DNA from 3 places in the Paenibacillus sp. P2(2022) genome. Region 1 is predicted to be linked to each of the others. Evidence: riboswitches for the same ligand, from Rfam matches in the RefSeq annotation. Region 1 holds a riboswitch; each other region holds the start of a gene.
What was found. Region 1 has a riboswitch for cobalamin ahead of cobJ (precorrin-3B C(17)-methyltransferase). Riboswitches for the same ligand answer to the same signal wherever they lie in the genome.
Positions count from the first base shown of each region.

Region 2: another riboswitch for cobalamin. It lies ahead of MMB75_RS07920 (ABC transporter substrate-binding protein); the one in region 1 lies ahead of cobJ (precorrin-3B C(17)-methyltransferase).
Region 3: another riboswitch for cobalamin. It lies ahead of MMB75_RS14045 (ABC transporter substrate-binding protein); the one in region 1 lies ahead of cobJ (precorrin-3B C(17)-methyltransferase).

Region 1 is NZ_JAKWFI010000003.1:269,130-272,409, reverse strand. Features, by position in the region: gene MMB75_RS12990 (LOG family protein) at 145-699, shown strand; cobalamin riboswitch at 757-942, shown strand; gene cobJ (precorrin-3B C(17)-methyltransferase) at 1,252-3,048, shown strand; gene MMB75_RS12980 (sirohydrochlorin chelatase) at 3,143-3,280, shown strand, end outside.
Region 2 is NZ_JAKWFI010000002.1:165,672-168,951, forward strand. Features, by position in the region: gene cbiB (adenosylcobinamide-phosphate synthase CbiB) at 1-618, shown strand, start outside; gene MMB75_RS07915 (histidine phosphatase family protein) at 633-1,385, shown strand; cobalamin riboswitch at 1,481-1,696, shown strand; gene MMB75_RS07920 (ABC transporter substrate-binding protein) at 1,906-2,913, shown strand; gene MMB75_RS07925 (FecCD family ABC transporter permease) at 2,910-3,280, shown strand, end outside.
Region 3 is NZ_JAKWFI010000003.1:510,816-514,095, forward strand. Features, by position in the region: gene MMB75_RS14045 (ABC transporter substrate-binding protein) at 1-1,502, opposite strand, end outside; cobalamin riboswitch at 1,719-1,923, opposite strand; gene MMB75_RS14050 (hypothetical protein) at 2,306-2,437, opposite strand; gene MMB75_RS14055 (nucleobase:cation symporter-2 family protein) at 2,690-3,280, opposite strand, start outside.

The DNA.
Region 1 (3,280 bases):
GTAAAATAGAGATAAGGGCCTACGAGGTCTTTATCTTTTTTTGTTGGACATGCATCGCAAAGTTTTTTGTTATAGCGAAAATATTTATCTAATATAATGAATAAGTTTCGATGCATGATATTGAGGACAGGAGCTGAGACGTTTATGAATTCTATTTGTGTATTTGCAGGGTCCAGACCTGGACATTCATCGGTATATGTTGAGGCGGCAGGCAAGCTGGGTGAAGCTATGGCTCGCCAGCATATCCGTTTAATTTATGGTGGCTCCAGCAGAGGGCTGATGGGTAAGGTGGCGGATGGACTGTTGGCGGGTGACGGTCAGGTCACCGGCATTATGCCCACCCTGTTATTCGATGCAGAGATCATTCATCGGGGAGTTACCGAATTTATTGAGGTAGCAAGCATGCATGAACGTAAAGCGGCGATGAGCGAGATGGCCGATGCGTTTATAGCCCTTCCGGGAGGCTTGGGAACCTTTGAGGAACTGTTCGAGGTATTGTGCTGGGCGCAAATCGGTATACATCGCAAGCCCATTGGGCTGCTGAATGTGAATGGATATTTTGACCCGTTGGTAGAAATGGTACGTCATAGCGTGCAGGAAGGGTTTACCGGAGCTGATCATCCAGCGCTACTGAGTATATCTGCGGACCCGGATGAACTGCTGCATATGTTGAAAAATAAAGCAGAGAACTTGAAATAAAGCTTTTTTCGTGCTTGCACAACTGATTGAGGCAAGGTTATGATAAGACCCATAATCAAATAGCGGACAGACAAGGTGCCTTTGCGGTTGAGCAAAGGGTAACAGGGAATCGGGTGCAAGTCCCGAGCGGTCCCGCCACTGTAAGGAAGAGGGTTCTTTTAAATGGTCACTCGTACAAAACGGGGAAGACGAGAGAATCCGTTGATGCCAAGCCAGGAGACCTACCTTGATCTGTATGCACCGTTAACCTTCGCGGAGAGGATGGGTGTACGAAATCAGGAAATCAGGCACACGTTGCTTTTTCCATGTTGGTTACAGGTTTGCGTGGATATGAACGTGCAGCAGCGTTTGAAGCGTAAACAAAACAGATGGAAAACAACGGCAGATAGGAGGAAGACAAGAACTGTCTTCTTACGCTGTTTCGTCTGGTAAGAGAGATACGTACATAGGAACCCCATCCGGGCAGGATGGGTTTTTTTTGAGTTAAAGGATGCCACAAATTATTGAAATAGATAGTATAGCTGCCCTGAAAAGGATGATAGGAGGAGCACGATGAGCCCATTAGGAAAATTGCTGGTGATTGGATTTGGACCAGGAGATATGGAACATATCACAAAACGGGCGTTGGATGCGCTGGCCGAAAGTGAGGTCATTATCGGCTACAATACCTACGTTGATTTGATTCGTCCGTTGTTGAACGGACAGGAGATTGTACGCACAGGGATGACAGAAGAAGTGAGCCGTGCGCAGGAGGCGGTTCGCCAAGCAGAGATGGGTAAGAAGGTAGCCGTCATTTCTAGTGGAGATGCTGGGGTCTATGGCATGGCAGGGCTGGTGTACGAAGTGCTGATGCAAAAAGGCTGGCGTCGCGAGGACGGGGTTGAGGTAGAAGTTGTGCCGGGGATCTCGGCTATTCAATCCTGTGCTTCGTTGTTGGGAGCGCCGGTTATGCATGATGCTTGCACAATCAGTCTGAGTGATCATCTGACCCCGTGGGAAACGATCGTGAAGCGTGTAGAAGCTGCGGCTTCGGCTGATTTTGTGATTGCCTTATACAACCCGCGCAGTGGTCGACGTACCCGCCAGATTGTGGAGACGCAGTCCATTTTGCTCCGTTACCGTGATTCGCAAACTCCAGTTGGACTGGTGAAGAGTGCTTATCGTGAACGTCAGCAGGTTATTGTAACGACGCTGGAAGATATGCTGAACCATGATATCGGGATGCTGACGACCGTAATCATCGGCAATTCCTCGACGACAGTGTATGACGGGTTAATCGTGACTCCGCGCGGCTATCAGCGCAAATACACGCTGGACGCGACCGAGCAAGTGCTCAAACCGCATCAGCGGCTTCGCACGGAAGCGGAGCCGTGGTCGCTGGGCGCGCAAGAGGATCGCGCGCTGGATACACCGCAGGGAGGCGGAGCTCTGACTGCGCCTCCCGAGCCTTCCGCGAGCAGCGCTGCGGTTGCCACGCAGGCACGCCCGCAAGCGATGGCTACCGTGCAGGCTGCGCCCGCGAAGCCAACCGGAGCGGCTCCAGCATCGCTGGCAGCAGAGGCACTAAGCCGCCTAGCTGTCGGCGGCAAGCTGCCGGGCGAAGCCAATGCTCGCTGGAGCGGGCAAGCGCCTACCGCCCAGAGCGCCGTCGGAACGGCAACGGTGGCTACGACTGGGAAGGCGTCAGGCGGCTTTGGTAAGCCTGCGCTGTTTGAGGTGGGGGTTTCCCCTGGCGTGGGAAACAAGAAGTTCACTGCTCGGCAGATGGCATTGCTCGCCGAGGTAGCGGGTGATGATGGCGAGCTGGAATACACGCCAGATCATCAGATCGTGCTGCGCGTGCCGTGCGCAGACCCCGAGGAACTGGTCGGACGGCTTCGGGATGAACGATTCATTGTCATGCCGATCGGCGATGTGTTTAAGGTGAAGGCATGCGACTTCTGCAATATGGAGAAAGATGATGCGGTGCCTGTGGCTGAGCATCTACAGGTTGTACTTGGCGGATTACAGGCACCCAAGGAAACGAGTATTGCTTTGAATGGATGCGGCATGGCTTGCTATGGAGCGGTGATGGAGGATATCGGAATCGTCTATCGCAAGGGAGGATACGATCTGTTTCTCGGCGGCAAAAAATTTGGCCGTAATGCTCATGCCGCTCAGCCCGTAGCGGAAGGGATTCCGGGTGATCAGATTACAGATATCGTGGAGAACATTATTGCTGAATATAAGGAAAAAGGACATCCGAACGAGCGTTTTCATAAATTCTTCAAACGTGTAGGCATCGTTGCGGGTTTCCGGCATGAAGATGCACCAGCAACAGTAGAAGTGAACGCGGTTTGTGGTGATTAAGTGGGTTGGTAGGCTTGATGAACAGGATACAAGCATATATATAAAATAGGGCGTCATGTAGGCTATCCCTATCAATGAGGAGGAAAACACAGCAGTGGATGCAATATTGTTGGTTGGACATGGAAGTCGGGACCCAGAGGGTAATCAGGAACTACTGGAATTTGCGCAAGCGGTGGCAGATCGGGCGCCAGGTACGTGTGTAGAAACCTGTTTTCTGGAGTTGGCACGCCCA
Region 2 (3,280 bases), on a different contig from region 1:
ACTGTGGCACGTCGGGAGCTAGGCATGATTGTTGGGAGGGATACGCAGCAGCTTGACGAGCCTGAAATTGTACGCGGTACCGTCGAAACAGTCGCTGAAAATATCGTGGACGCCATTATTTCCCCGCTTTTTTATGCCCTGATCGGGGGAGCCCCCTTGGCACTGGCATATCGTGCCGTAAATACGCTCGACTCAATGGTTGGCTACAAAAATGAAAAGTACCTGCATTTAGGCTGGGCCTCGGCACGTCTGGACGATGTAGCTAACTACATTCCGGCTCGCCTGACAGCAGTTATGCTTGTGATAGCGGCGTGGTTGTATCGGCTGGATGCTGCAAGAAGCTGGCGCACAGTCAAGCAGGATGCCCGTCTGCACCCCAGTCCAAACAGCGGCTTTCCCGAATCAGCGGTGGCAGGTGCCTTGGGGATTCGTCTTGGTGGCTATAACGTGTATCACGGCGTACGCTCCTTTCGGGCATATATGGGCGAAGAGATACGACCACTGGAGTCGAAGGATATCCGGCATACAATCCGGCTGATGTTCGCCGTATCCACTATGTTTGTAGGGTTGTGTTTGTTGGGAGTTGCGGGGTGTTTTGCCTTGGGATGGATGCGGTGAGGAGTGACATTATTTTGAAACAAAATACAGAAGGGAAAAGAGTGCGAGAACGTGCACTAAGTCCGAACCCACAACAGGATAGTGAGCCGAATGATGCTAAAGAAGGTCTGCAATGGGACATGGAGCTCGTGCTAGTTCGTCATGGCACAACCTTATGGAATAAGGAACGTCGATATGTGGGACATGCCGATTTGAGTTTGCTGTCTGGAGCAGAGCAGGAATTAAAGCCTTTACGGGAAAAATTGCAGGGCCAGTCCTTTGCTCAAATCTATTGCAGTGACTTGATGCGATGTCGCCAGACCTTGCAGATCATTTTGCCGGAGTCAGCAAAGACGTCTGAACGTTTCCTGTCTGCTATGCCTCCTATCATGGAACCACGTCTGCGAGAACTTCACTTTGGCGAGTGGGATGGAAAAACGTATGACATGCTTAAGGATGTGGCGTTGTATCGCGCTTGGATTGATGAGCCGCAACGAATCACCCCGCCTGGAGGAGAGTCTTGGGTCCATTTTGTGAATCGTCTGCGCGAATTCCGTGACTCTCTGTTTGCGTGGCGCATTGCTTTGAAGGTTCAGCCAATAGAGTCGAATGCTGCACCGCCCTCTGTTTTGGTTGTCACGCATGGTGGAGTAATTCGCCAATTGGTTTGTATGCTGATACCAGGTCATGATTTTTGGAGTCTGAATCCAAAACCGGGAGAAGCGATTAGGCTTCAGTTAAGGCTGGCAGGACTGCACAATTGTATAGCAAAATTGCTTTTTCACTAGGGTAGTTGTGGCGAATCAAGCAGCTGTTTGGGTTGTAAGCTAACTCTTTTTAACCTATAATCATCAAGTAAAAGAACGGCTTGACTACACTACATCAAATATCCAGCAGACGAGGTCGGCGCCGTGTGAGGGAACTTGCTTTTCTTCATTGCGCTGTTAAAAGGGAAGTCGGTGTGAGTCCGACGCGGTCCCGCCACTGTAAATGGAAACATGCTCATTAGCCCTGTTACATGTGCCGCCAAGCATGTGAAAGAATATCAGGGCATGCCTCTTCCATAAGTCAGGATACCTGCCCGTCCGCCTGTCACCATAATCCTTCGAGGAAAGGATGACGTGTTCGCAGTGACTGTCCATGCGGAAAGAAGCTGCCCGCCTGCGCACGATCTGTGCTAACGTGACCCCTGTATCCTGATATGAGGATGCGGGGGTTTTTGATAGGAAAAGAAGGCTGGAATGAGGAAAATATCGGATGATGTTCAAGTAACGCTCTTAACGATTTTTGTATGAAGGGGTGCAAATCATGGCAGGCAAAAAAATAAAGGTATGGACAACAGGTCTATTGGCGCTGATATTGGCAGTTGTGCTGAGTGCATGTGGCGCGAATGGAAAAAATGTAGAAAATAAAGAGGGCCAAGCTTCTTCACAGCAGCCGGGACAGACCGTAACCGCACAAGAGCCTCCGGGCAAAACGGTTTACCCGCTAACGGTTAAGGATGCAACAGGACAGGAATTTACATTTAAAAAGGCACCGGACAAGATCGTTTCCGTCTCCCCGGCAGAAACCGAGGCGTTGTTCGCTATCGGATTGGATAAGGAAATTGTTGGTGTATCCGACTACTCTGATTACCCGGAGGCAGCTACGAAAAAGCCTAAAGTGGGCGGTATTATGAAACCGAACGAAGAGGCGATCATTGCTGCGAACCCTGATGTCGTTTTTGCAGGAATTTCACTTAGTGAACAGGCTACGACTAAGCTACGTGACATGGGAATTATGATTTTTAAAACGGAACCGAAGACCGTTGAAGATGTCATAGCTAACATCGAATTGTATGGGAAAATCACCGATCATCAGAAAGAAGCGAGAGCGGTGACCGACAAGATGAGAGCAGATGTAGCGGAAGTGAAAGAAGGAGTTAAAAATATCGGCAAAGGGCAGAAGCTACGGGTATACGTCGAATTTTCACCAGGCTGGACAGTGGGTAAAGGCGAGTTTATGGACGAACTGATCACATTGGCGGGCGGCGAAAACGTGGGTGCCACGCAGAAGGGCTGGTACCAAATCAGTGAGGAAAATATTATAGCTGCCAACCCTGACGTGATTTTATACAGCAAAAGTGTGAAGGATGACAAAACAGGCCAGTCCCTCGGCGATATCATAAAAGCTCGTAGTGGATGGGATCAAATATCGGCTGTTCGTAACAATCGTGTATTTGCCGTGGATGATAATTTGATTAGCCGTCCAGGTCCACGCGTAACAGAAGGGCTCAAGGAAGTAGCCAAGGGCGTGTACCCTGAAATTTTCAAATGAATCGTAGACTGATCGGTTTTGGGGGGACTGGTCTTGTCTTGCTGCTGCTGACGCTGCTGCTCTGTCTTGGCATCGGCTCGGTCAGTCTTCCGGTCAGCCAGATCACAGGTATTTTGATCAACCACCTACCGTGGTTAGGTGATACGTTTACACCGGATTGGAATACATCTGCAGAGCAGATTATTTTGAAGGTCAGACTGCCACGGGTGTTACTGGGAATGTTGGTTGGAGCAGCGCTGGCGCTGGCGGGAGCCGGATTTCAGGGTGTGCTACGTAATCCTTTGGCTGATCCGTATACACTGGGAGTGTCTTCGGGAGCTTCGGTAGGAGCGGCAGTGCTGATTTATTGGGGGCTTCAATTTTCATT
Region 3 (3,280 bases), 240 kb from region 1:
CCAAACACATTGTCAGGGTGCACAATGAACGACTGCGGTAAATCTGTATTGATGATATCCAGCGCTTGCAGTGTTACCGCATTACGCTGTGCGGTATCCTTCGCCAACTTCAGGCTGTGAAGAATATTCTCCAGCGGTTTGGAAGCATAACGGCTTACATTCGCTTCACTTGTAGAGGAGTAGAACATGTCCATAAAATACTGCGGCTCCCCTGTATGGGCCGTGAGCATGCTGTACATAGCAAAATCCCAATCATTTTTGGTCAATGCCTCGTCGATATTTTCCACCTTGCGAATCTTGACCTGGATTCCCTCATTCAGCAATTGGCTCTGAATCACCTCAGCCATGACGGATAGCTCCGGACGCTGTGGGAAGGTCAGCAGCGTAACCTCGAATGGCTTGCCCTGCTTGGTCCACGTACCTTGGGCATCCTTCTGCCAGCCATCCTTCGTCAACAACTGCTCCGCCGTTCCGTCCAATGCTTTGCGCTCAATCTTACCGAAGGGAAGAATGCTCGGAAACGGGCTGCTTGCTTCCGTACCGAAGCCTCTCATGACGGCGCTCACAATGGATGCGCGCGGAATCAGACTGTCCACCACCTTACGGTTGGTTGCATCCTTGAACACAGGTGATTCCATGTTGTACACAATCATATGGGTGCGCAAGGATGGAGCCGACAGCACTTGTAGCTTGTCGTTCTTTTTTAATACCTCTGCGTTATCTACCGGAATATCCGTCGCTACATCCACCTCACCAGATTGTAACGCCATCAGGCGCGAATTACCGTCCGTAATGAATTTCATCGTCGCTTCGGCCAATCGCGCCTTTTCGCCCCAGTATCCGTCATAACGCTCGACGACCAAGGATTGATCCTTGTTGAAGGCTTTGATTTTAAAAGCACCTGTCATTGCAGGGTAGCTTTGCTCATCTTTCATGGATGCCACATCCAGTACAATCGTTGACGGATCAGCCAAATTGGATACCAGCGCTGCATTCGGCTGGTTTGTCGTAATTTTCAGCGTCAGCGGACCAGTTACATCAATGGACTTCACATCCAGTAAATCCTTCGCCAGATGGCTTTTTTCGATTGAGCGCAGCAAAGATGCTTTTACACTTACTGCATCCATGCTCTTTCCATTATGAAACGTGACCTTATCCTGCACGCTGAACGACCACACATTAGGACTATCATGCTTCCACTCCTTGGCTAGCCAAGCTACAGGTTCCAGTTTTTCATTCAAACGAATGAGTGTCTCACCGGCACCGGAACGCATCACATCCCAGCTATTGTCTCCATGCGGATCGACGCCTGACGGTTTCCACGTATACGCCATCACCAGCTTTTTATCTGCTTGAGTCTGTTGTGCAGACGTGTTCTCACCCTTGCCCGAGCTATCCTCCGTCTTCGTGGCTGCGCCACATCCCGAAAGAGTCATAACTGCCATCAGCAGCAGCAATCCTGTACATATGAACCATGAACGCCTATTACGATTGCCTATCATCCCACATTTCCCCCTCTATCTTGTAAAATCGTATAAACCTAACGCAAAACGCGAAAAAGCATTCCCAACCACTTGATCAGCAGTCAGAAATGCTTTCATTATAAAATGTCAAAACTCACCTCAAAGCCAGCTCCAAAAACATAGAAGGGATCAGATCGGTTTCAGACATTCCGTATGCAGCACGCCTAACCACCTCCCCAGCATCCCGTGGGTCTGACAGTGATGTCAAAACAGGCAGGTCTCCTGACTCCAAGCGTATCTTTCAGGCCTTCCCGGTTCCTCACAGTTCCAGTGGCTTGTTCTGAAAGCTCCAGCAGTACCCTGCTGATGCCTGTATACAGTGGCGGGTCCGTGTCGGAATCTACCGAACTTCCCTTTTAAGTGAACACGCTCAACAACTATCTACATCGTCTCTACGAAACTTCGTATATAGAGTTGTCCGGCTCACACCTGTTTTCTTCCTTTATTCCTTTTTATTACGATTTAGGATTATCTTATTTTGTTGCTACTGGCTTGTCAACAAATGTTGCGTAATAATTTAAATTTGAATGATATAGTGTGAATCAAGACCAAGGCTATTCATTGCTTGCGCGCAATTGAAGGTATGTCTTAACGTTGCGTGCACACAATTCACGTGTTAAAATTAGGTATAGAGATAACCACCGTATCCGTATACTAAAAAGAGCCTTCGCCGCTCCAACGGCAAAGACTCTTAGGACTTGAAAGGCTGTGGATCACCACCACGGCGCGCTGCATAACTGAATGTTAATGCGAACGAAACCCACCGTTAGGGGCCAACCTAATTACGCGGTGGGTTTTCGCTTGTTCCGAAATTTCCGACGCAGCCAGCGATAAAGCTTACGAATACTAAACACCAGGCTTAGTAACGTAACCATCCAACGCAGCACATCATAGCACGACACAAGGTTGACCATCGGCTTCACCCCCTTTCGGGAAGCTGCGCCGTGATCCGAAAACATCCACCACTATCCAAAGTCCTTAAGGTAGATTATACCATGCCTCTTCCTACCACTCGAAAATCCAAACCCCGATCTTCATACAGAAAGAGGGTTTTATCAATAATTTCATGCTGCTTAATAAATAACTAGTTCTGGATAACCCCATGCCAAACAGCCGGAAAAGAGGCTACGCCCTCTCTCCGGCTGTTTTTGTTTATTTCCTATTCATCAAACCTTCTGTGGAACTTCTGAGACATTAACGCCTTTGACCGATTCACCCTGTTTTCTTGCCAAAACAATGTTCAAGACAATTGCCGTAATCGAGCCAGATACGATGCCGTTTTGCAGCAGCATTTTGGCAAAGCTCGGCAGTTGGTCGAACATTTGCGGCAGAACAGCTGAGCCTAGGCCCACGGCAATACTGCATGCTGCAATCAGCAGATTGCTTTCTTTCCGCAGATCCACTTCTGACAAAATAGACATGCCTGATGCAGCAACCGAGCCAAACATGACGATCATCGCCCCGCCCAGCACAGCGTTAGGAATCACTGTCGTCAAGGCAGCCAGCTTAGGCAGCAAACCGAGGACGACCATGATGCCGCCAGCAGCAAAAATAACGTTACGGGATTTGACGCGAGTCAGCGAGATTAAACCCACATTTTGGGAGAAGGCCGTGTAAGGGAACGCATTAAAAATACCGCCCAACATAATTGCAAGTCCTTCCGAACGAAGTCCATTGACGATTTGCTTTTGCTCCACTTTCTGATCAATCGCTTTACCTACTGCTAGATAAACCCCCGTAGACTCGACCATGCTCAC